Blastochloris viridis: one gene and its partner. The protein of the gene in region 2 interacts with the protein of the main gene of each other region in a pairwise test. Links are inferred from orthologs where the notes say so. Each region holds a gene or a part of one and is shown on either strand. Other genes may lie near its edges.

The links.
Region 1: the proteins of BVIR_RS03390 (region 2) and BVIR_RS12860 interact in binary tests that used the Escherichia coli proteins (3 or more experiments, as listed by UniProt). The link is inferred for Blastochloris viridis from one-to-one orthologs.

What each region holds. Positions count from the first base shown.
Region 1 is NZ_CP012946.1:2,922,454-2,933,322, forward strand. What follows is about bases 6,730-10,250. They hold BVIR_RS12860 (2-oxoglutarate dehydrogenase E1 component), read right to left. Parts: upstream 9,897-10,250; coding sequence 6,930-9,896; downstream 6,730-6,929. Other genes in these bases: odhB (2-oxoglutarate dehydrogenase complex dihydrolipoyllysine-residue succinyltransferase), read right to left, coding at 6,730-6,883; sucD (succinate--CoA ligase subunit alpha), read right to left, coding at 10,174-10,250. In the rest of the region: BVIR_RS12825 (methylmalonyl-CoA mutase subunit beta), read left to right, coding at 1-1,822; BVIR_RS12830 (tetratricopeptide repeat protein), read right to left, coding at 1,937-2,800; rpsU (30S ribosomal protein S21), read right to left, coding at 3,042-3,317; lpdA (dihydrolipoyl dehydrogenase), read right to left, coding at 3,607-5,010; BVIR_RS12845 (DUF2442 domain-containing protein), read right to left, coding at 5,080-5,391; BVIR_RS12850 (DUF4160 domain-containing protein), read right to left, coding at 5,388-5,642; more of odhB, read right to left, coding at 5,651-6,729; more of sucD, read right to left, coding at 10,251-10,869. UniProt on the Escherichia coli protein: E1 component of the 2-oxoglutarate dehydrogenase (OGDH) complex which catalyzes the decarboxylation of 2-oxoglutarate, the first step in the conversion of 2-oxoglutarate to succinyl-CoA and CO(2).
Region 2 is NZ_CP012946.1:750,457-760,771, forward strand. The notes cover bases 3,676-6,642. They hold BVIR_RS03390 (ABC-F family ATP-binding cassette domain-containing protein), read right to left. Parts: upstream 6,118-6,642; coding sequence 4,234-6,117; downstream 3,676-4,233. Other genes in these bases: BVIR_RS03385 (hypothetical protein), read left to right, coding at 3,676-4,029; BVIR_RS03395 (amylo-alpha-1,6-glucosidase), read right to left, coding at 6,209-6,642. Also shown: LPS export ABC transporter permease LptF, read right to left, coding at 1-422; BVIR_RS03365 (leucyl aminopeptidase), read left to right, coding at 581-2,089; BVIR_RS03370 (DNA polymerase III subunit chi), read left to right, coding at 2,116-2,574; BVIR_RS03375 (hypothetical protein), read right to left, coding at 2,585-2,779; BVIR_RS03380 (GlsB/YeaQ/YmgE family stress response membrane protein), read right to left, coding at 2,943-3,236; more of BVIR_RS03385, read left to right, coding at 3,571-3,675; more of BVIR_RS03395, read right to left, coding at 6,643-8,398; BVIR_RS03400 (glycosyltransferase family 4 protein), read right to left, coding at 8,388-9,506; BVIR_RS03405 (winged helix-turn-helix domain-containing protein), read left to right, coding at 9,687-10,085; modC (molybdenum ABC transporter ATP-binding protein), read right to left, coding at 10,219-10,315. UniProt on the Escherichia coli protein: Genetic data indicate it may be involved in ribosome assembly or function.

The DNA of each region.
Region 1 (10,869 bases), 2.2 Mb from region 2 along the record:
CTGGATGAAGCTGGTCGAGACCGTGCTGAAGGGCGCGCCGTTCGACAAGAAGCTGGTCTCATTCACCGCCGACGGCATCCGCATCGAGCCGGTCTTTCCGCGCCGGGCCGACCGCGCCGCGCTGGCCGGCCGCACCGCCGGCACCGCCTGGCGGGTGGTGCAGCGCGTCGACCATCCCGATCCGGCCAAGGCCAACGCCCAGGCGCTGGAGGATCTGGAGAACGGCGCCACCGGCCTGACGCTGGTGTTCGCCGGCGCCATCGGCGCCCGCGGCTTCGGCCTGCCGCCGACGCCCCAGGCGATTTCGACCGCGCTCGGCGCGGTGGTGCTCGACGCCATCGCGCTCGACTTCGACCTCGGCCCCGAGGCGGCCGCGGTGCCCGGCGCGTTCGCCGCGCTGGTCGCAGAACTCGGCGTCGCCCCGGCTGCGCTCGACGTCCGCTTCGGCCTCGATCCGCTCGGCTCCGCCGCCGTGCGCGGCGGCCTCGCCAAACCGTGGCCGCAGCTCGCGCCGGCATTCGCCGCCGAGGTGGCCGCGCTGGCGAGCGCCGGCTTCCGCGGCCCGTTCGCGGTCGCCGACGGCCGCCCGGTGCACGATGCCGGCGGCTCGGAGGCGCAGGAGCTGGCGTTCGTGCTCGCCGCCGGCGTCGCCTATCTGCGCGCGCTGGAGGCCGGCGGCATCCCGCTCGATGACGCCCGCCGCTTCGTCTATGCCCGCCTCGTCGCCGACGCCGACCAGTTTCTGACGCAAGCCAAGTTCCGCGCGCTGCGCCGGCTGTGGGCGCGGGTCGAGGCCGCTTGCGGCCTCACCCCGCTGCCGCTGCGCATCGCCGGCGAGACGGCGTGGCGGATGATGACCCGGCGCGACCCGTGGGTGAACCTGCTGCGCGGCACCGTCGCCACCTTCGCCGCCGGCACCGGCGGGGTCGACGACCTCACCGTGCTGCCGTTCACCTCGGCGCTCGGGCTGGCCGATCCGTTCGCCCGCCGCATGGCGCGCAACACCCAGGTGGTGCTGATCGAGGAATCCCATCTCGACGCGGTGGCCGACCCCGGCGCCGGCGCCGGCGGCCTTGAGGCGCTGACCGACGAGCTGATCGCCCACGCCTGGACGCTGTTCCAGCAGATCGAGGCGGCCGGCGGCCTCGCCAAGGCGCTGGAGACCGGGCTGATCCAGGACAAGGTTGGCCTCACCCGCGCCGAGCACCACAAGGCGGTCGCCCGCCGCAAGGAGCCGATCACCGGCGTGTCCGAGTTCCCGCTGATCGCCGAGAACGAGGTGGCGGTGCCGGCGGTCGAGCCGGTGGTGCTGCCGCAGGCGACGCTGGCGGTGACGTTCGAGCCGCTCCACCCCGGCCGGCTGGCCGAGCCGTTCGAGGCGCTGCGCGACGCCTCCGACCGGGCGCTGGCCACCGCCGGCGCGCGGCCCCGGCTGTTCCTGGCCAATCTTGGCCCGATCGCGGCGTTCACCGCCCGCGCCACCTTCGCCAAGAACTTCTTCGAGACCGGCGGCATCGAGACCGTCTCCAACGACGGCTTCGCCACCGACGGCACCACCGACCTCGCCGCGCTGGTTGCCGCGTTCCAGGCCAGCGGCGCACCGGTGGCCTGCATCTGCTCGTCAGACCCGATCTATGCCGAAGAGGCCGCGGCGGCAGCGGCGGCGCTGACCGCGGCCGGCGCCAAGCACCTGTGGCTGGCCGGGCGGCTCGCCGCCGAGCTGGAAGGCCCGGTGAAGGCGGCCGGCGTCGCCGGCTTCGTCTTCGTCGGCGCCGACCTGTTGGCCGTGCTGGGCGAGGCGCACCGGATCATCGGGGTGTGAGGCTGCGCGTCGGCCCGGACGCCGCAAAGCGGCGATCCGGGCCCGTCCGGCGGGTGACCGTTTTGCTGACGATCCCGGACCCGCGCGCCGCGCCGTCCGGGATGACATGTGGCGTCAGTTGAACAGCTGGTACTGCCGGCCGAACGAGCCGCCGACGCGCTGGAAGCCATCCCGCGCCGCGGGATAGTTCTGGTTCAGGTTCAGCGCCTTGGCGTAGGAGCCCGCCGCCTTTTCCTTGTCGCCCAGCTGCTCGTAGGCCTGGCCGCGCGCGACCCAGGCGTCGATGTTGTTCTGGTCTGAGGTCACGGCCTCGTCGAGATCGTCCGTCGCGGTCTTGGGGTCGTTCAGCGCCAGATAGGACAGGCCGCGCGCCACGAACGGCTCCGACACGTTGGGCGCCAGCCCGATCGCGGTGGTGAAGTCGTCGATGGCGAACTTGTGCATGCCCTGCGCCTGATAGACCAGACCGCGGTTGTGATAGGCTTGGGCGTTGTCGGGCTTGAGCTCGATCGCCTTGTTGAAGTCGCTCAGCGCCTGTTCGGCGTGGCCCTGCTGGCGATAGACCGTGCCGCGGCCGACAAACGCGGCCGAGTAGGACGGATCGATGCGAATCGCGGCGTTGTAGTCGGCCAGCGCCTGGTCCGGCCGCCGCATCTTCTGATGCACCAGGGCACGGTTGGCGTACGCCTGGGCGAAATTGGGGTCGAGCTGGATGGCGCGGTTGAAGTCCGCCAGCGCCTCCTGGGACTGGCCGGCACGGCCATAGACCGACCCGCGCATGTTGTAGGCCTGCGGGTCGTTGGGGTTGCGCTGCACCACTTCGCTCAACGATTGCAGGTTGGTCGCAGCCGCGTATCTGAGCTCGTCGTCGTCGGTGCCGCCGCCGCCGACACCCAGCGTTTGACACCCCGCCAGCACCACCGCAGCCGCCGCCATCGCGAGCAGCCGCTGCCATCCGGTGCGCAGACCTTGATCCATCGCCGTGTTCATCGGGGCGTGTTCGGTTGACAATGCGGCGATCTCGGGGCGGCGGGCCATCGGTTGTGCAAAAACGCCCCCGGCCATCGCGGCGAAATCGCGCGCGACGGCCCGACGCCCGCGCGCGCCGGTCTCCGGAGGATCACGCGGTAGCGTCCGGAAGCCGGAGTCCGAGGCTTAAGCCGCCGAACGCCGTATCACGCCATCGCCGGGCGTACGGCGTCCGAAGCCGCCTGTCCGCTCACGGACGCGGCGGGCGCGCCATGCCGCCGGCGCCACCGAAACCGGGGCGAACCACACGCGGCTTCATCGGGAGCAGGCCCTCGCGCTGGGCGCGCTTGCGCGCCAGCTTGCGAGCGCGGCGCACCGCCTCGGCCTTTTCCCGCGCCTTCTTCTCAGAAGGCTTCTCGTAGTGGCCGCGAAGCTTCATCTCGCGGAAAATGCCCTCGCGCTGCATCTTCTTCTTCAGCGCCTTGAGAGCCTGATCGACGTTATTGTCGCGAACGATGACCTGCACGCGTGTGCCTTTCGGGTCCTAGTCAAAAGGATCTGGCGGAAACGACGGCACCGCCGCGCGAGTGCCCCGCGCGCGGACTGCCGTCGAGGAGGCGCCCTTACCAAAACAGCGCCGGGTTGTCCATGGCGTCTTTACCGGAGAGAGCCGGGCCAATCGTCTCAGCACGGCGGGCGCGGTCGCGCGCCAAACGCGGCGCACGGCCGAACTTTCCCTTTCCGGTCAAAGACGTATGTCGGCGCACGCCCGACCACGGCGGCACCCGACAGACGCCGATGTCCGCCGGCAGCGGTCAGATGTGCAGTGCGCGCTTGTCCACCGCCAGCGCCGCTTCCTTCACCGCCTCGGGCAAGGTCGGGTGGGCGTGGCAGGTTCGGGCGATATCCTCGGCCGAGGCGCCAAACTCCATGGCAATGGCGGCCTCGGCGATCATGTTGCCGGCATCCGAGCCGATGATGTGGACGCCAAGCACGCGGTCGGTGGCGGCGTCGGCCAGCACCTTCACGAAGCCCTCGGTCTGCTGGTTGGCCTTGGCGCGGCCGTTGGCGGTGAACGGGAACTTGCCGACCTTGTAGTCGATGCCGTCGCGCTTCAGCCCGTCCTCGGTACGGCCGACCGAGGCCACCTCCGGCGCGGTGTAGACCACGCCGGGAATGATGCCGTAATTGACGTGGCCGGCACGGCCGGCGATCAGCTCGGCCACCGCCACGCCCTCGTCCTCGGCCTTGTGCGCCAGCATCGGCCCGTCGATGACGTCGCCGATGGCAAAGATGCCGGGCACGCTGGTGGCGAAATGATCGTCCACCACCACCCGGCCCTTGGCGTCGAGCGCAACGCCCACCGCCTCAAGGCCAAGGCCCGAGGTGAACGGCACCCGGCCGATCGCCACCAGCACCACGTCGGCCTCGATCTTGGAGGCCTCACCGCCCGCCGCTGGCTCGACGGTGAGGCTGAGCTGCTTGCCGGACGCATCGATGGCGGCAACCTTTGAGCCGAGCTTGAAGGTGACGCCCTGGCGCTCCAGGATACGCTGGAACTGGCGGCACACCTCCGAATCCATGCCGGGCAGGATGCGGTCGAGGAACTCGACCACCACCACCTCGGCGCCGAGCCGCCGCCACACCGAGCCGAGCTCAAGCCCGATCACGCCGGCGCCGACCACCACCAGCTTGCCGGGAACGTGGTCGAGCGCGAGCGCGCCGGTCGAGGACACGATGCGCTTCTCGTCGATGGCGATGCCGGGCAGCTGCGCCACGTCCGAGCCGGTGGCGATGACGATCGAGGTCGCCTCGATCACCTGGGCCGAGCCGTCGTCGGCAGTGACCTGGACGCGGCCGGGGCCGAGGATGGTGCCGAGGCCGAACACCGCGTCGATCTTGTTCTTCTTCAAGAGGAACTCGATGCCCTTGACGTTGCCGTCGATGGCCTCCTGCTTGAAGGCCATCATGGTCTTGAGATCGAGCTTGGGCTTGCCGACCTTGATGCCCATCTTCTCGAAGGCGTGGCCGGCCTCGTCGAACAGCTCGGAGGCGTGCAGCAAGGCCTTGGACGGGATGCAGCCGACATTGAGGCAGGTGCCGCCATGGGTCTTGCGCTTCTCGACCACCGCCACTTTAAGGCCGAGCTGGGCAGCGCGGATGGCACAGACATAGCCGCCCGGGCCGGTGCCGATGACGATCAGATCGTAGTTTGCCATGCTTCGCTCGCTGGTGCCGCCAGGCCGGCGGGCGCGTCAGAGGGATGGAAGAGTTCTGGGATGGCCGCGCTACTCCGCCGCCGGGCGTTTGGAGCGGTGCTGCTCGGCCAAACGCTCGACAAACTCGGTCTCAAGCCGGATCCGCGTTGAGTCCGGGCAGAAATCGAGCTCGTGTCCCTCGCGGTCGAGAAACCAGCCGAAGGTGCGCCCGCCCGGCGCCACCGCAACCTCGCCGAACACCTTGGGATCCTTCAGCGGCGCAAAAACCGGACCGCTCTCGATGTGATCGCCGAGGTCGTAATCGCCGGAAAAACCATCGTCGAACGTCACCCGCAGCACCGGATAGCGGACGACCTCGACGCTACGGATCGAATAGGTCATTCGATCATTCCTCCCGCATAGCGCCCAGCCCGAATTTCCGACCAAACGAACGCCACTTCCCCGCGGTGGGTGGCCAGCCAGTCCTGCACCCGCTTTCGCTTGGCCGGGGGCAGCGATCCGTTGAGAACGTCGCCCGTGGCAATCGAAATCTGCGCCTCAAAGCCGGCGATCTTGGCGTGAAGGTGCGGCGGCAAATGATCCCTTAGATGGATCATGAGGACCACACCGTCAACGATGGCGATCGTCGGCATCGATGCCGTCACACGTCCAGCACCAGCCGGGTCGGATCCTCCAGCGCTTCCTTCACGCGCACCAGGAAGGTGACGGCGTCCTTGCCGTCGATGATGCGGTGGTCGTAGCTGACGGCGAGATACATCATCGGCCGCACCACCACCTGGCCGTTCCGCACCACCGGACGCTCCTCGATGCGGTGCATGCCGAGAATGGCCGACTGCGGCGCGTTGAGGATCGGCGTCGACATCAGCGAGCCATAGACGCCGCCATTGGTGATGGTGAAGGTGCCGCCCTGCATCTCCTCGATGGTGAGCTGGCCGTCGCGGGCGCGCTTGCCGTAAGACGTGATCACCTTCTCGATCTCGGCAATGGTGAGGCGGTCGGCGTCGCGCACCACCGGCACCACCAGGCCCTTGTCGGTGCCGACGGCGACGCCGATGTGGTAGTAATTCTTGTAGACGATGTCGTCGCCGTCGATCTCGGCATTGACCGCCGGCATCTCGCGCAGCGCCTGCACGCACGCCTTCACGAAGAAGCCCATGAAGCCGAGCTTGGCGCCGTGCTTCTTCTCGAATTGCGTCTTGTATTCGTTGCGCAGGTTCATCACCGCGCTCATGTCGACGTCGTTGAACGTCGTCAGCATCGCCGCGGTGTTTTGCGCCTCCTTCAGCCGCCGCGCGATGGTCTGGCGCAGCTTGCTCATCCGCACCCGTTCCTCGCGCGCGCTGTCGTCGGCCGCAGCCGGCGCGCGCACCTTGATCGGCGCGGCCGGAGCCGGGGCCGGGGTCGGCGCGGGGGCACGGGCTGGCGCCAGTGCCGACGCCGCGGCGAGCATGTCGCCCTTGGTGACGCGGCCGTCCCGGCCGGTGCCGGCGACGGCAGCCGGGTTGATGCCGCTTTCGGCGGCGATGCGGCGCACCGCCGGGCCGCTGTCACTGAGCGGCCGCGCCGCCGCTTGAGCCGGCGCAGCAGCGGGCGCAGCCGCCGCTGCCGGCTTTGCGGCCGGCTTGGCGCTGCCGGCGCCTTCCTGCAGCAGGCCGAGCACCGCGCCGACGCCGACGGTGTCGCCGGGCTTGGCCAGCACCTCGGCCAGAACGCCGGCGGCCGGCGCCGGCACCTCGACGGTGACCTTGTCGGTTTCCAGTTCCACCAGCGGCTCGTCGGCGCTGACGGCCTCGCCGGGCTTCTTGAACCAGCGGCCGATGGTGGCCTCGGTGACCGACTCGCCAAGGGTGGGGACGCGGATTTCCATCGTCATCGGTGTCTTTCGCCCGCAGCCGGGCGCCTCCCAAAGTATGCTGCCGTCAGGCTGCCAGGGCTTCGTCGAGGAAGGCCTGGAGCTGGGCGAGGTGTTTCGACATCAGGCCGGTGGCGGTGGCCGCCGCCGCGGGGCGGCCGGCGTAGCGGGGACGCTTGGTCTTGGCGCCGATCTGGCCCAGCACCCACTCGATGTAGGTCTCGACGAAGGACCACGCCCCCATGTTGCGCGGCTCTTCCTGACACCACACCATCTCGGCGTGCTTGAAGCGCTGCAACTCGTGCACCAGCGCTTTCGCCGGGAACGGATAGAGCTGCTCGAGGCGCAGGATGTAGACGTCGTCGATGCCGCGCTTCTCGCGCTCCTCAAAGAGGTCGTAATAGACCTTGCCCGAGCACATCACGACGCGGCGGATCTTGTCGTCCGACACCAGCCGGACGCGGTCGTCCGGCAGGTTCGGCGTGGCGTCGCCGATCACCCGGCAGAACGAGGTGCCGGCCGCCATGTCGCCGAGCTTTGATGTGACGCGGCGGTGGCGCAGCAGCGACTTCGGCGTCATCAGGATCAACGGCTTGCGGAAGTCGCGCTTGAGCTGCCGCCGCAGGATGTGGAAGTAGTTGGCGGGCGTGGTGCAGTTGGCGACCTGCATGTTGTCTTCGGCGCAGAGCTGCAGATAGCGCTCCAGCCGCGCCGAGGAATGCTCCGGCCCCTGGCCCTCATAGCCGTGCGGCAACAGGCAGACGAGGCCCGACATGCGCAGCCACTTGCGCTCCCCCGACGACAGGAACTGGTCGAACACCACCTGCGCGCCGTTGGCGAAGTCGCCGAACTGCGCCTCCCAGACCACCAGCGCGTTGGGCTCGGCCAGCGAGTAGCCGTACTCGAAGCCGAGCACCGCCTCTTCCGACAGCATCGAGTTGATGACCTCGTAATGGGCCTGGCTGTCGCGGATGTGATTGAGCGGGGTGTAGCGCGCCTCCGTCTCCTGGTCGGTCAGCACCGAGTGGCGCTGCGAGAAGGTGCCGCGCTCGGAATCCTGGCCCGACAGGCGAACGTTGAAGCCTTCCGCCAGCAGCGTGCCGAACGCCAGCGCCTCGCCGGTGGCCCAGTCGACGCCCTCGCCGCTCTCGATCATCTTGCGCCGGCCCTCCAGCACGCGATGAATGGTGCGGTGGACATGGAAGCCGGCGGGCACCTCGGTGAGGCGCAGCCCGACTTCCTTCAGCGTGTCGGCCTTGACGCCGGTGTCGCCGCAACGCGGGTCCTCGGCCTCCTTCGAGGCGCGGATGCCGGCCCAGCGGCCGTCGAGCCAGTCGGCCTTGTTGGGCCGGAACGCCTGGCCGGCCTCGTACTCGGCGTCGAGGCGGGCGCGCCAGTCGGCCCGCATCTTGTCGATCTCGCCGTCGGTGACGATGCCCTCGTCCACCAGCTTGCGGCCGTAGAGCTGCAGCACGGAAGGGTGCGAGCGGATGCGCTTGTACATCAACGGCTGGGTGAAGGCCGGCTCGTCACCCTCGTTGTGGCCGAAGCGCCGGTAGCAGAACATGTCGATGACGACCGGCTTCTGGAAGCGCTGGCGGAACTCGGTCGCGACCTTGGCGGCGTAGACCACCGCCTCGGGGTCGTCGCCGTTGCAATGGAACACCGGCGCCTCGACCATCTTCGCCACGTCCGACGGATAGGGCGATGAGCGCGAAAACCGCGGATCGGTGGTGAAGCCGATCTGGTTGTTGACGATGAAGTGGATCGAGCCGCCGGTGCGGTGGCCGCGCAGGCCCGACAGGCCCAGGCACTCGGCCACCACGCCCTGGCCGGCGAAGGCGGCATCGCCATGGATCAGCAGCGGCAGCACGGCTCTGCGGTCGTCCGGCGTGCAGTGGAGCTGATCCTGCTTGGCGCGCACCTTGCCGAGCACCACCGGGTCGACGATCTCCAGGTGCGAGGGGTTCGGCGTCAGCGACAGGTGGACCTTGTTGCCGTCGAACTCGCGGTCGGAGGAGGCGCCGAGGTGATACTTGACGTCGCCGGAGCCCTCGATCTCGTCGGGCACGAACGAGCCGCCCTTGAACTCGTGGAACAGCGCGCGGTGCGGCTTGCCCATCACCTGCGCCAACACGTTGAGGCGACCGCGGTGGGCCATGCCGAGCACGATCTCGCGCACGCCGAGATGGCCGCCGCGCTTGATGATCTGCTCCAGCGCCGGAATGGTGGCCTCGCCGCCGTCGAGGCCGAAGCGCTTGGTGCCGGTGTATTTGACGTCGAGGAACTTCTCGAAGCCCTCGGCCTCCACCAGCTTGTTGAGGATGGCGCGCTTGCCCTCGCGGGTGAAGTGGATCTCCTTGTCGGGGCCTTCGATGCGCTCCTGGATCCACGCCTTCTCCATCGGGTCGGAGATGTGCATGAACTCGACGCCGAGGGTCTGGCAGTAGGTGCGGCGCAGGATGACCAGCATCTCGCGCACGGTCGCGAATTCGAGGCCGAGCACGTGGTCGATGAAGATCTTGCGGTCGTAGTCCGACTCGGTGAAACCGTAGCTGACTGGATCGAGTTCGCCGTGGTCCTGGCGCACCGCGAGGCCGAGCGGGTCGAGATCGGCGTGAAGGTGGCCGCGCATGCGGAAGGCGCGGATCATCATGATCGCGCGCACCGAGTCGCGCGTGGCGCGCAGGATCTGCTCTTCGGAAATCTCGGCGCCGCGGCTGGCTTCGGCGGATCTGGTGCGGATGCGCTCGCCGACCGTCTTCTCCAGCGCCGCCCAGTTGCCGTCGAGCGCGGACACCAATTCGCCATTGGCCGGCACCGGCCAGTCGGTGCGCGTCCATGACGCGCCGCGGGCGCTGCGCGTCGCCTCGCCGCGGTTCTCATCGAGTTCGGCGAAGAAGTCGCGCCACTGGGCCTCCACGTTGCCGGGGTCGGCCTGGAACCTCGCGTAGAGATCCTCGATATAGCCAGCGCTGCCGCCGGCAAGGAACGAGGTCTGGGCGAGCAGTCTGTTCACGTCTTGGCGTGCCATGCGACACCTCCAAGGGGCGATCAGCCCCCGGTTTGCAGTGGTCCCGAAACCTGGGCCACCGTGCGGGGGGCGGCCTCGTTGTCGTTGCACGGACGCCGGCAGCCACCGGCCGTCCGCCGTTCGGGTCGCCGGCCCTGCGCTGGCAGGTGCCGCACCAACAAGTGCCGCACCGGCAGGTGCCCGGCCGGTCCGGAGCCGGGATCGCGTGCGATCGCCCGGACCCGGAATGATAGGGCAGCGGCGCCGGTTTGGTGCCGGCGCCGCTGGTCTTGAGCCATCAGCCCTTGAGAACCTCGACCAAGGTCTTGCCGAGGCGGGCCGGCGAGGGCGACACGCGGATACCGGCCGCTTCCATCGCCGCGATCTTGCTGCCGGCATCGCCCTTGCCACCGGAGATGATGGCGCCGGCGTGGCCCATGCGGCGGCCCGGCGGGGCGGTAACGCCGGCGATGAAGCCGACCATCGGCTTCTTGCGGCCGCGCTTGGCCTCGTCGATCAGGAACTGCGCCGCCTCTTCCTCGGCCGAGCCGCCGATCTCGCCGATCATGATGATCGACTCCGTCTTGGGGTCGGCGAGGAAGAGTTCCAGCATGTCGATGAACTCGGTGCCCTTGACCGGGTCGCCGCCGATGCCGACCGCGGTCGACTGGCCGAGCCCGACCTGCGAGGTCTGGAACACCGCCTCGTAGGTCAGGGTTCCCGAGCGCGACAACACGCCGACCGAGCCCTGCTTGAAGATGTTGCCGGGCATGATGCCGATCTTGCATTCACCGGCCGTCAGCACGCCCGGGCAGTTCGGCCCGATCAGGCGCGACTTGGAGCCTTCCAGCGCGCGGCGAACCCGCACCATGTCGAGCACCGGAATGCCCTCGGTGATGCAGACGATCAGCGGGATCTCGGCGTCGATCGCCTCGCAGATGGCGTCCGCAGCGCCCGGCGGCGGCACATAGACCACCGAGGCGTCGGCGCCGGT
Region 2 (10,315 bases):
TCCGCCCGGATCTTGGTGATTTCCTGGCGCAGCAGCCGCATCGATGCCGGCGCGAAATAGACGCTGGTGGCGCCGACGACCAGCGAAACCACCAAGGTCAGCAGCACGATCGGCCGCACCACGTGGCCGGGCGACATGCCGGCCGACGTCATCACGATCAGTTCGGAGTCCGATCCCAGCCGGTAGTAGGTAAAGATGACCGCCAGGAACAGCGCGATCGGGGCAATGACGAGGAACAACAGCGGCAGCGACAGGCCGGTCACGACAAAAAAGACCAGGATGGTCTGCCCCTTCGACGTCAGCAGGTCGAACTCGCGCAACGCCTGCGTGACCCAGATCACGCCGGTGAGCGTGATGAGAACCATCGCAAACCCCGACGTCGCCATCCGCAGGACATAAAGCTCGATGCGGTGCAGCCCCAACCCAATACCTTCCCGTCAAATGCCCACCGCTCGATTAGACCCTGTTTGGGGCATCAGGGGGGCGTCGATTTCGGCCGCCCTGTCAGTTTTCCGAAGCTGTTGCCATTACGGCACACCCCGCCGTATTCCTGTTAATCCCTTCCGGAGTACCCCGCCCCATGTCGCACCTGCCGAAAATTTCGTTCGCCAAGCCGCCGGTGGCCGCCGATGCCGGCGTCCTCGTCGTTTTCGTCGATGACCGGCTGCAGGCCGGGCCCGCCACCCGCGCTGCGCTGGAGCCCGCCGCCGGGCTGATCGAGCGCGCCGCGGCGGCGGACCGCTTCAAGGGCAAGCTGGGGGCAACGCTCGACCTGCTGGCTCCAAGCGGGCTCGGCGCGGAGCGGTTGCTGGTGGTCGGGCTGGGCGCGTCGGCCGAACTCAAGCCCGCCGACCTGCTCAAGCTGGGCGGCATCGTGATGGGCAAGCTGCCGAGCGCGGCGAAGGAAGCGACGGTCGTGGTCGAGCGGCCGAGCGGGGAGCTGTCGCCCGGCGAGATCGCCGAGTTCGTGCTCGGGCTGACGCTGCGGGCCTATGCGTTCGACCGCTACAAGACCAAGAAGAAGGACGACGGCGAGGAGGACGAGCCGAGCCGCGCCCGCATCACCCTGGTCACGGCCGACGACAGCGCCGCCAAGAAGGCTTGGCGCGGCCGCGAGCCGGTGGCCGCCGGCGTGGTGCTCGCCCGCGACCTCATCAACGAGCCGCCGAACGTGCTCACGCCGGAGGAGTTTGCCCGCCGCGCCGAGGCGTTGTCGAAGCTCGACGTCGACGTCGAGGTGCTCGACCCCAAGGCACTGAAGAAGATCGGCATGAGCGCGCTGCTCGGCGTCGCCCAGGGCTCGCGCAACGAGCCGCGGGTGGTGGTGATGCGCTGGAAGGGCGCCGGCGGCGAGGGCAAGCCGATCGCTTTCATCGGCAAGGGCGTTACCTTCGATTCGGGCGGCATCTCGATCAAGCCGGCCGCCAGCATGGAGGACATGAAGGGCGACATGGCCGGCGCCGCCGCCGTGGTCGGCCTGATGCACGCGCTGGCCGCGCGCAAGGCCAAGGTCGACGTCGTCGGCGTGGTCGGGCTGGTCGAGAACATGCCGGACGGCGAGGCCCAGCGCCCCGGCGACATCGTCGCCTCGCTGTCGGGACAGACCGTCGAGATCATCAACACCGACGCCGAGGGCCGGCTCGTGCTGGCGGACGTGCTGTGGTACGTCAAGAACCGCTTCAAGCCGCAGGCGATGGTCGATCTCGCCACCCTCACCGGCGCCATCCTGGTTGCGCTCGGCCACGAGCACGCCGGCCTGTTCGGCAACAATGACGAACTGGCCGACAAGCTCACCGCCGCCGGCCAGGCCACCGGCGAGAAGCTGTGGCGGCTGCCGCTGACCGGCGACTACGACAAGCTGATCGATTCCAAGGTCGCCGACATGAAGAACACCGGCGGCCGCTTCGCCGGCTCGATCACCGCCGCGCAGTTCCTGCAGCGCTTCGTCGACGGCACGCCGTGGGCCCACCTCGACATCGCCGGCACCGGCATGGGCGCGCCGGCCAGCGACATCAACAAGAGCTGGGGCGCGGGCTGGGGCGTGCGGCTGCTCGACCGCCTGATCGCCGACAATTACGAGGACCGCTGAGCGGTCCTCCGGCCGGGGTCGCGGTGATGACCGAGGTTCTTTTCTACCACATGCTGAGCCGCACGCTGGAGCAGGCGCTGCCGCCGCTGTTGGCGAAGTGCCTGGAGCGGGGCTGGCGGGTGGCGGTGCAGGCGACATCCGAGGAGCGCGTCGCCGCGCTCGATGCCCACCTGTGGACCTTTGACGAGGAGAGCTTCCTGCCGCACGGCCCCGCCGGTGAGCGCGACGCCGCCGACCAGCCGATCTTGCTGACCACGTCTGCGGCCAACCCCAACGGGGCGGCGGTACGCTTCCTGGTCGACGGTGCCGATCTCGGCGAGGCCGCCGCCTATGCGCCCTACGTGCGGGCGGTGTTCCTGTTCGACGGCCACGACGAAGACGCCGTCGCTGCCGCCCGGGTACGCTGGACGATGCTGAAGGCGGCCGGCTTCGAGGTCGCCTACTGGCGTCAGAGCGAAGCCGGGCGCTGGGAGCGCAAGGGGTGAGGCTGGCCTATCAAAGCCAGCGGCGCCGCGGCGGCGGCTCGTCCGGCTCGCGTTCGGGCTGCTGGTCGCGGCCTTTGAACATCTTGTAGGCGAAGAGGCCCAGCGCCACCGCCATCAGCTTCGAGCCCCAGCCACTGCCGCTGCCGCGGGTCCGTTCGCCGCGCGGTCCGTTGCGCATGCCGCGGACGATGTCTGACAAGCCCATGTTCGCCTCCTGAAAACGCGTTCCCGCGTCACGTCACCGGTGACGTCGGATCTTGCGAAATCCGGCCGCCGGTGTTGAAGTATCGCCCCATCCGATTGGGTCGGATGGGGTGCCAAAGCACGTTGCTGCGTTTGGTCGGAATTTCCGACGCCGCCGGCATGCACTAGAGCCAGCGCCGTCCGCCGGGCTCCGAGGGCGGCGCGGCGCCGCGCCCGGCAAACCGGTTCCAGATGAACAGCACGATGAACGCGCCAAAGGTCGCGCCGATCAGGCCGGCGCCCTGGTCGAAGCGATACCAGCCGATGCTCTGGCCGATGAAGGTCATGATGAAGGCGCCGGCAATGCCGAGCGCTGTGGTCAGAATGAAGCCCTTCGGCTCGTTCGGCATCGGCGAAATGAGCCGCGCGATGATGCCGGCGACAAATCCGATGACGATGATCCAGATAATGCCCGACACGCCAGTGTCCCCCTTGTGATCAGTCTCCAGGACGTTTCCGAGAGACAATAGCAATCGAGCGGAGAAGTTCCTGTCCGGCTTGCTCGTGGCGGATGCCGCAGCGACGAACGGATCATCCCTCCAAGATGCCATCCACCCCGGCCGGCGTGCTGAGCTGAACCTTGGCCGCTTCGGCCGTCGGATTGATGTGCGGGCCGGGCGCTCACATGGTGGACATCGCGCCGGTTGCAATTGCATTGCTGCGCGTTTGGCGCAAACGTGCCGGCCAACACCGAAGCTCCAGCTCCGGCTGTGAGGCTCCGGTTCGCATCATTCAACGTGCCGGGTTTGCGCCATGTCTGAGATCATTCGGCCTGCGGGCGATCACCTCGCGATTCCGGAAACGAGTTCGTCGGCCCGACACCGCACCATGGGCATCGGTGTTGGTCTTGCCGCGGTGCTCGTCGTGGCGGGGTGCGGCGGGCCCTCGCCGCTCGCTTCGGAGGCGGTCGGGGCGCAGCCGGTGCCGCCGAGCGCCCTGGTCAGCGCCGAGGGCACCTGCGCGGACGCGCCCGAAGGCGCCGCGGCGCCGGCCAAGCTCGATTTCGGCCTCACCGAGTGCGACGTGCTGCGGCTGGTCGGCCCGGTCGACCGGGTCGAGGTCGGCGATACCCACGGGGTGCGGGTGGTGACGATGACGTCGTTCGCCGGCGCCCGCCCCGGCGTCTATCGCTTCGAAGCCGGCCGGCTGAAATCGCTGGAAGCCATGCCCGAGCCGGAGAAGAAGAAAGGCAAGCCCGCGGCGCGGCATTGAGCGGGCAGGGTCGTTCCGGTCATGGCGGGTTGTCGTCCCGGGCAAGCGGCGAAGCCGCGTGACCCGGGACCGTGTTCAGAAAGGGTGTCTTGTTCTAAAGACGATCCCGGCTCGGCGCTGCGCGCCGTCCGGGATGACGGGGCGCGAAGATCGGTTCCAGGTCCCGCTGACGATCGCCCGTGACGACGACGTTTCGCCCGACCGTTACCCCGCGGTTGCCGCCTCATATTCGGCGGTGGCCTCCAACCAAGCCTCCTCTGCGGCGGCAAGCTTGGTCGCAGCGTCGGCCCGCTGCTTGGCGAGGCGCGTCGCTTTCGCCGGATCGCGGGTGTAGATGTCGCCGTTCGCCAGCGTGGCGTCGATCTCGGCGATTTCGGTCTCGCGGGCCGCGATCTCCTTCTCCGCCGCGGTGACGCGCTTCTTGATCGGCGCTGCCGCAGTGCGGCGCTCGGCGGCGGAGCGACGCTCCTCGGCGCGGGAGGGTCGGCTGTCGGCCTGCTGCCGCGGCGCGCTGTCGCCGGAAGCGCGCGCCAGCACCAGCTTGCGGTAGTCGTCGAGGTCGCCGTCGAACGAGGTCACCGTGCCGCCGCCCACCAGCCACAGCTGGTCGACGGTCGCAGCGATCAGGTGGCGGTCGTGCGAGATCAGGATCACCGCGCCGGGAAAGTCGTTGATCGCCGAGGCCAGCGCGTCGCGGGCGTCGACGTCGAGATGGTTGGTCGGCTCGTCGAGGACGAGAAGGTGCGGGCCGCGGAACGTGGCGAGCCCGAGCAGCAGGCGCGCCTTCTCGCCGCCCGACAGCTTCTCGACCGGCGTGTCGGCGCGCTCGCCGGGAAAGCCGATCTGGGCGGTCTTGGCCCGCACCTCCGCCTCCCCCGCGGTGCGCATCAGGGCGCGGACGTGCTCGCACGGGCTCTCTTTGGGCCGAAGCTCGTCGAGCTGGTGCTGGGCGAAATAGGCGATCTCCAGCTTGTCGGCCACCGTCATGCGGCCGGCGAGCGGGGCGAGGCGGCCGGTGATCAGCTTCGCCAGCGTCGACTTGCCGTTGCCGTTGGAGCCGAGCAGGGCGATGCGGTCCTCGGTGTCGATGCGCAGATCGAGGCCGCGCAGCACCGGCCGGTCCGGCGCGTAGCCGACCGAGACGCCGTCGAGCGCGATGATCGGCGGGGAGGGCAGCCGCGCCGGCGCCGGAATGACGATCGGCACGGTGTCCTCGGCCACCAGCGCCGGCAGCGGCACCAGCTTCTCGAGCATTTTCATCCGCGATTGGGCCTGCCGGGCCTTGGTCGCCTTGTAGCGGAAGCGGTCGACGAAGGCCTGGAGGTGCTTCCTCTCGGTGTCCTGGCGCTTGCGCAGCCTGGCGTCGAGCATCTGCTTTTCGGCGCGCAGGCGCTCGAACGCCGAATAGCCGCCGCGCCACAGCGTCAGCCGGCCCTCGCCGAGGTGCAGCGTCCAGTCGACCGCCTGGTCGAGCAAATCGCGGTCGTGGCTGATGATCAGCACGGTGTGGGGATAGCGGCCGAGATAGTCCTGCAGCCACAGCGTGCCTTCGAGGTCGAGATAGTTGGTCGGCTCGTCGAGCAGCAGCAGGTCGGGCTCGGCGAACAGCACGGCGGCGAGGGCGACGCGCATGCGCCAGCCGCCGGAGAAGTCCGAGCACGGCCGCTGCTGCGCCGCCTCGTCGAAGCCGAGGCCGGCGAGGATGCGCGCCGCCCGCGCCGGCGCCGAGTGGGCGCCGATGTCGGCCAGCCGGGTTTCGATCTCGGCGATGCGGTGGGGGTCGGTGGCGGTGGCGCTCTCCGTGATCAGCGCGGCGCGCTCGGTGTCGGCCGCGAGCACGACGTCGATCAGTGCCTCGGGGCCGGAGGGTGCTTCCTGCGCCACCCGGCCGATGCGGGCGCGGGGCGGCAGGCTGATGCGGCCGGCGTCGGTCGGGTGCTCGCCGCAGATGGCGCGGAACAGCGTGGTCTTGCCGGCGCCGTTGCGGCCGACCAGCCCGACGTGGCCGCCGGTCGGGATCTGGGCCGAGGCGTTTTCCAGCAGCACCCGGCCGGCGATGCGGACCGTGATGGAGTCGATCGTGAGCATGGCGCTTGCGTCGCCCAAGCCGGCGGAGAATGCAAGGCGGATGACGCCGTCGAGCGACCGGCTTCGAGCGCTCGGCCGATCGCGGCACTGGTTACCGCGTCACCTGCACGGTTATGCGGGCGTCGCCGGTGGCGTGTTCGAGGTCGACCGACACCCCGCCGCCGAGCTGGCGCACCAGCAGGTCGGCGCAGGCCGAGCCCACCTTCAGCCCCCGCAGCCGCACCCAGTCGAGCCGGAGCGGCAGCACGGGGTTGTTGAGGCGGATTTCGCCGGTTTCCGGCTTGAGCTCCAGGCCGAGGCAGGATTGCACCAGCGAGAACGGCGTCGCCGACGCCCACGCCTGCGGTGAGCAGGCCACCGGATAGAGGGTGGGGCCGCGGCCGGTGCGGCGGCGAAAGCCGCAATAAAGTTCGGGCAGCCGGCGAAAATCCATGTAGGCGGCGGCATCCAGGATGGCGGCGAACACCCGCTGCACCGCCTCGCAGGCGCCGTAGCGAGCCAGGCCGCTGGCGATCAGGGCGTTGTCGTGCGGCCACACCGAGCCGTTGTGGTAGGACATCGGGTTGTAGCGCACCTCGCCCTCGGCCACGGTGCGGATGCCCCAGCCGGAGAAGAAGTCCCGCTCCATCAGGCCGCCCGCCACCCGCGCCGCACGGTCCGGTGTCGCCAGCCCGGCCCACAGCACATGGCCGGCATTGGAGGTGCGCACCTCGCAGCGGCGCTTGTCGCCGTCGAGCGCGAGCGCATAGCTGCCGATCGCCTCCGACCAGAACGTCTGCTCGACCCGGTCTGCAAGCTGTATCGCCTCCTCCTCCAGCCGGGCGCCGGCGGCAAGGTGGCCGAGCCGCCGCGCCAGCCGCGCCATCAGCGTCTTGGCGAGGTAGACATAGGCCTGGACCTCGACCAGCGCGATCGGCCCCTCCGCCAGCCGGCCGTCGGCGTGGAACACCGCGTCGTGGCTGTCCTTCCAGCCCTGGTTGGCGAGGCCGTTGGCGCTGGCGCGGGAATATTCGACGAAACCGTCGCCATCGGCGTCGCCGCAGCGGTCGATCCAGCCCAGCGCCGCGGTGGCGGCGGGCCACAGCGCGGTCAGCGCCTCGGTGTCGTTGGTGCGCTCGACGTAGAGGCCGAGCAGAATGAGGAATAGCGGCGTCGAGTCGACGCTGCCGTAGTAGCGCGCGAACGGCACCTCGCCGAGCGCGGCCATCTCGCCGCCGCGCATCTCGTGCAGGATCTTGCCGGGCTGGGCGTCGGCGGCGGCGTCGGTGACGCCCGCCTGCAGCGTGGCGAGGCGGAACAGCACGCCGCGGGCGATGGCCGGCGCCAGCCACAACATCTCGATTGCAGTGATGATGCCGTCGCGGCCGAACGTGGTCGAGTACCAGGGGATGCCGGCGTAGGGAAACGGCCCCTGCGGCGTTGTGGTCGTCAGCATCGCCAGATCGGCCATCGAGCGCCGCAGCACCTCGTTCAGGACCTGGTGGCTGGTTTCGATGCTGGCGATGTCGTGCGCCAGCGCGCGGCGGGCGCGGTCAACCGCCAGCAGCGCCGCGCCGAAGCCGAGCGGCGGGCGGTCTGGCGGATCGCAGGCGATGCTGATGAACACCGAGCACGGCTGGTCGGCCGCCAAGGTCACCCGCCAGGTGGCGGCGCTGGCGGCGAGCGTTTCCGGCGCCGGGTCGAAGCGAATCGCGGTGGTGCGGGTGCGCCCGTCCAGCCCGGCGCAGGCGATGCGGACTTCCGTGGCCGACACCACCTCGGTTCGGATCTGGCCGTGGCGCTCGCGCCGGGCGCCGCGCACCTCGAACAGGTCGGCGAAGTCGGCGGCGAAGGTGATGGCGAGGCCGAGCCGCACCGGCTGTTCGCCGTGGTTGCGCAGGCCGAGCCGGACGTGGGCGACGCCGTCCCACAATACCACCGACCGCACGATGTGGATGGTGTCCTTGGGCAGCAGAACCCGGCCGTCGAAATAGATGTCGGGGTTGGTGAGGTCGGCCGCCAGCGCCAGGTTGTCGTCGCGCACGGTGGAGCCGAGCAGCAGCGGCAGCGTGCCGTTGATCATCAGCTCCAGCCGCGACAGATAGCGGGTATCGGCGAAGAACAGCCCGTCGGGGCCGCCCTGGGATGCGCCGATGTCGCCATAGGAATCCAGCACCGCGAAGCAGTCGCCATGCTTCAATGTTCGCCGCGGCCGGGCCGAGGGTCCGGTCGCGGCGATGTAGAACGGCGACTCGCCGACAGTATCGATCAGGCCGGGAGCGGCCGAGGACTTAGCCGGCATGAGCCCCACTCTGCAGCAACGGCGCTGCGGGAGTTGACGGCCATGGCGTCGCGCGTTGCCGCATCGGCGACGTGTGAATCGGGCGCGTCAGCGTGCGATAGACGCCGAGATAGTCGCGCGCCATCCGCTCGGCGGTGAAGCGGCTCTCGAATTCGGCGCGGATGCGCCGACGGTCGAGCGAGAGCACCTCCGGCAGCGCCAGCAGCGCTTCGTCGAAGTCCTCGACGATGCGGCCGGTGACGCGGTCCTCGATCACCTCGGGCACCGAGCCGGCGCGGAAGGCGAGCACCGGCGTGCCGCACGCCATTGCCTCGATCATCACCAGGCCGAACGGCTCGGGCCAGTCGATCGGGAACAGCAGCGCGCGCGCCTCGCCAAGAAAGGCCGCTTTGTCGCGGTCGCCGATCTCGCCGATGAACTCGACGTCGTCGCCGAAGGCGATCTCGGGCCGTACCATTTCGCGGAAATAGCATTCGTCGACCCGATCGACCTTCGCCGCGATGCGCAGCGGCAGGCCGAGCGCGCGCGCCAGCCGGATCGCCTCAACCGGGCCCTTCTCCGGAGAGATCCGTCCGAGAAAGGCGAGGTAGCCGCCGCGCGGGTTGAAGGTCGGGTGCAGCAGATCCTTCGGCAGGCCATGATGGATGGTGGCGATGAAATTTGCATCGGCGATCGGCGTGCGCTGGGCGTCCGAGATCGAGACCAACGGCATATCGGCAAAGCCGCGGTAAAGCGCCGGCAGATCGGGCAAATCCTGCCGCCCGTGCAGCGTCGTCACCGTGCGGTGGGGCGAGCGGTGGAACAGCGGAAAGTGCAGGGCATCAATGTGGAAGTGCAGGATGTCGAACTCGTGGGCGCGCGCGCGCACCTTGTCGAGCATCAGCATGTAATAGGGGATGGGATCGACCACCGCCGGATCGAGCCACAGTGCGGTGCGCACGACGGGCACCAGCTCGGCGCGGGTCACCGAGTCGCCGCTGGCGAACAGCGTGACGTCGTTGCCGAGGTCCAACAGCGCGTCGGTCAGGAAGTGAACGACGCGCTCGGTGCCGCCGTAGTAGCGGGGCGGCACGCTTTCCATCAAAGGCGCGATCTGGGCGATCCTCATGGCATCCTCAGCTGCCCGATGCAACGACGCGGTCGGGCATCGGGTTGACAATTGTTCATGATCATCAAACGTTCTCGAACTCGGCCGGTTCCGCGCGCGGGCGCTGGCGCGGGGCGCCGAAAAGTGGCGCGTAGCTTGGCCGGTCGGTCTGGCGGGGTGGGCATAGGAGCGGAGGCGGGCATGCCGGTTCGGGCGGTGGCGAATCCGAAGGCGCGCGCCCTGGCGGGCCCGGTGGCGAACGCGGTGCCGCGCATCCGCATCGTGTTCGGCCCCGACATGCGGATCGGCCCGGGCAAGATGGACCTGCTGGAGGCGATCGGCCGCACCGGCTCGATCTCGGCTGCGGGGCGCGAACTCGGCATGTCGTACCGGCGGGCGTGGCTGTTGGTCGACGACGTCAACAAGCTGTTCGCCCAGCCGGTGGTGCGGGCCTCGGCCGGCGGCGCCCATGGCGGCGGCGCCCAACTCACCGCGTTCGGCCGTGCGGTGGTCGAGGCCTACCGGCGGGTGGAGGCGCGCACCCGCGCCGCCATTGCCGAGGAATTCGCGCCGTTCGCGGGCGACATCGTGGACTCATAATTCGTCATCCCGGCCAAGCGGCGGGATGCGTAGCATCCGCCGCGCGAGCCGGGATCGTTTGCAGGATTTTCTGAAGACGACCCCGGGTCTCGGCTGCGCCTCGCCCGGGACGACGAGGCACAAGACAACTGCCTTACGTTGTCGGTGGCTGCGAATGCACCAGCCGCGGCACGGCGCGTTCGTCGATCGACACGCTCTTGATCAGCGCGTGGACCTCGTCGCCGGCGTCG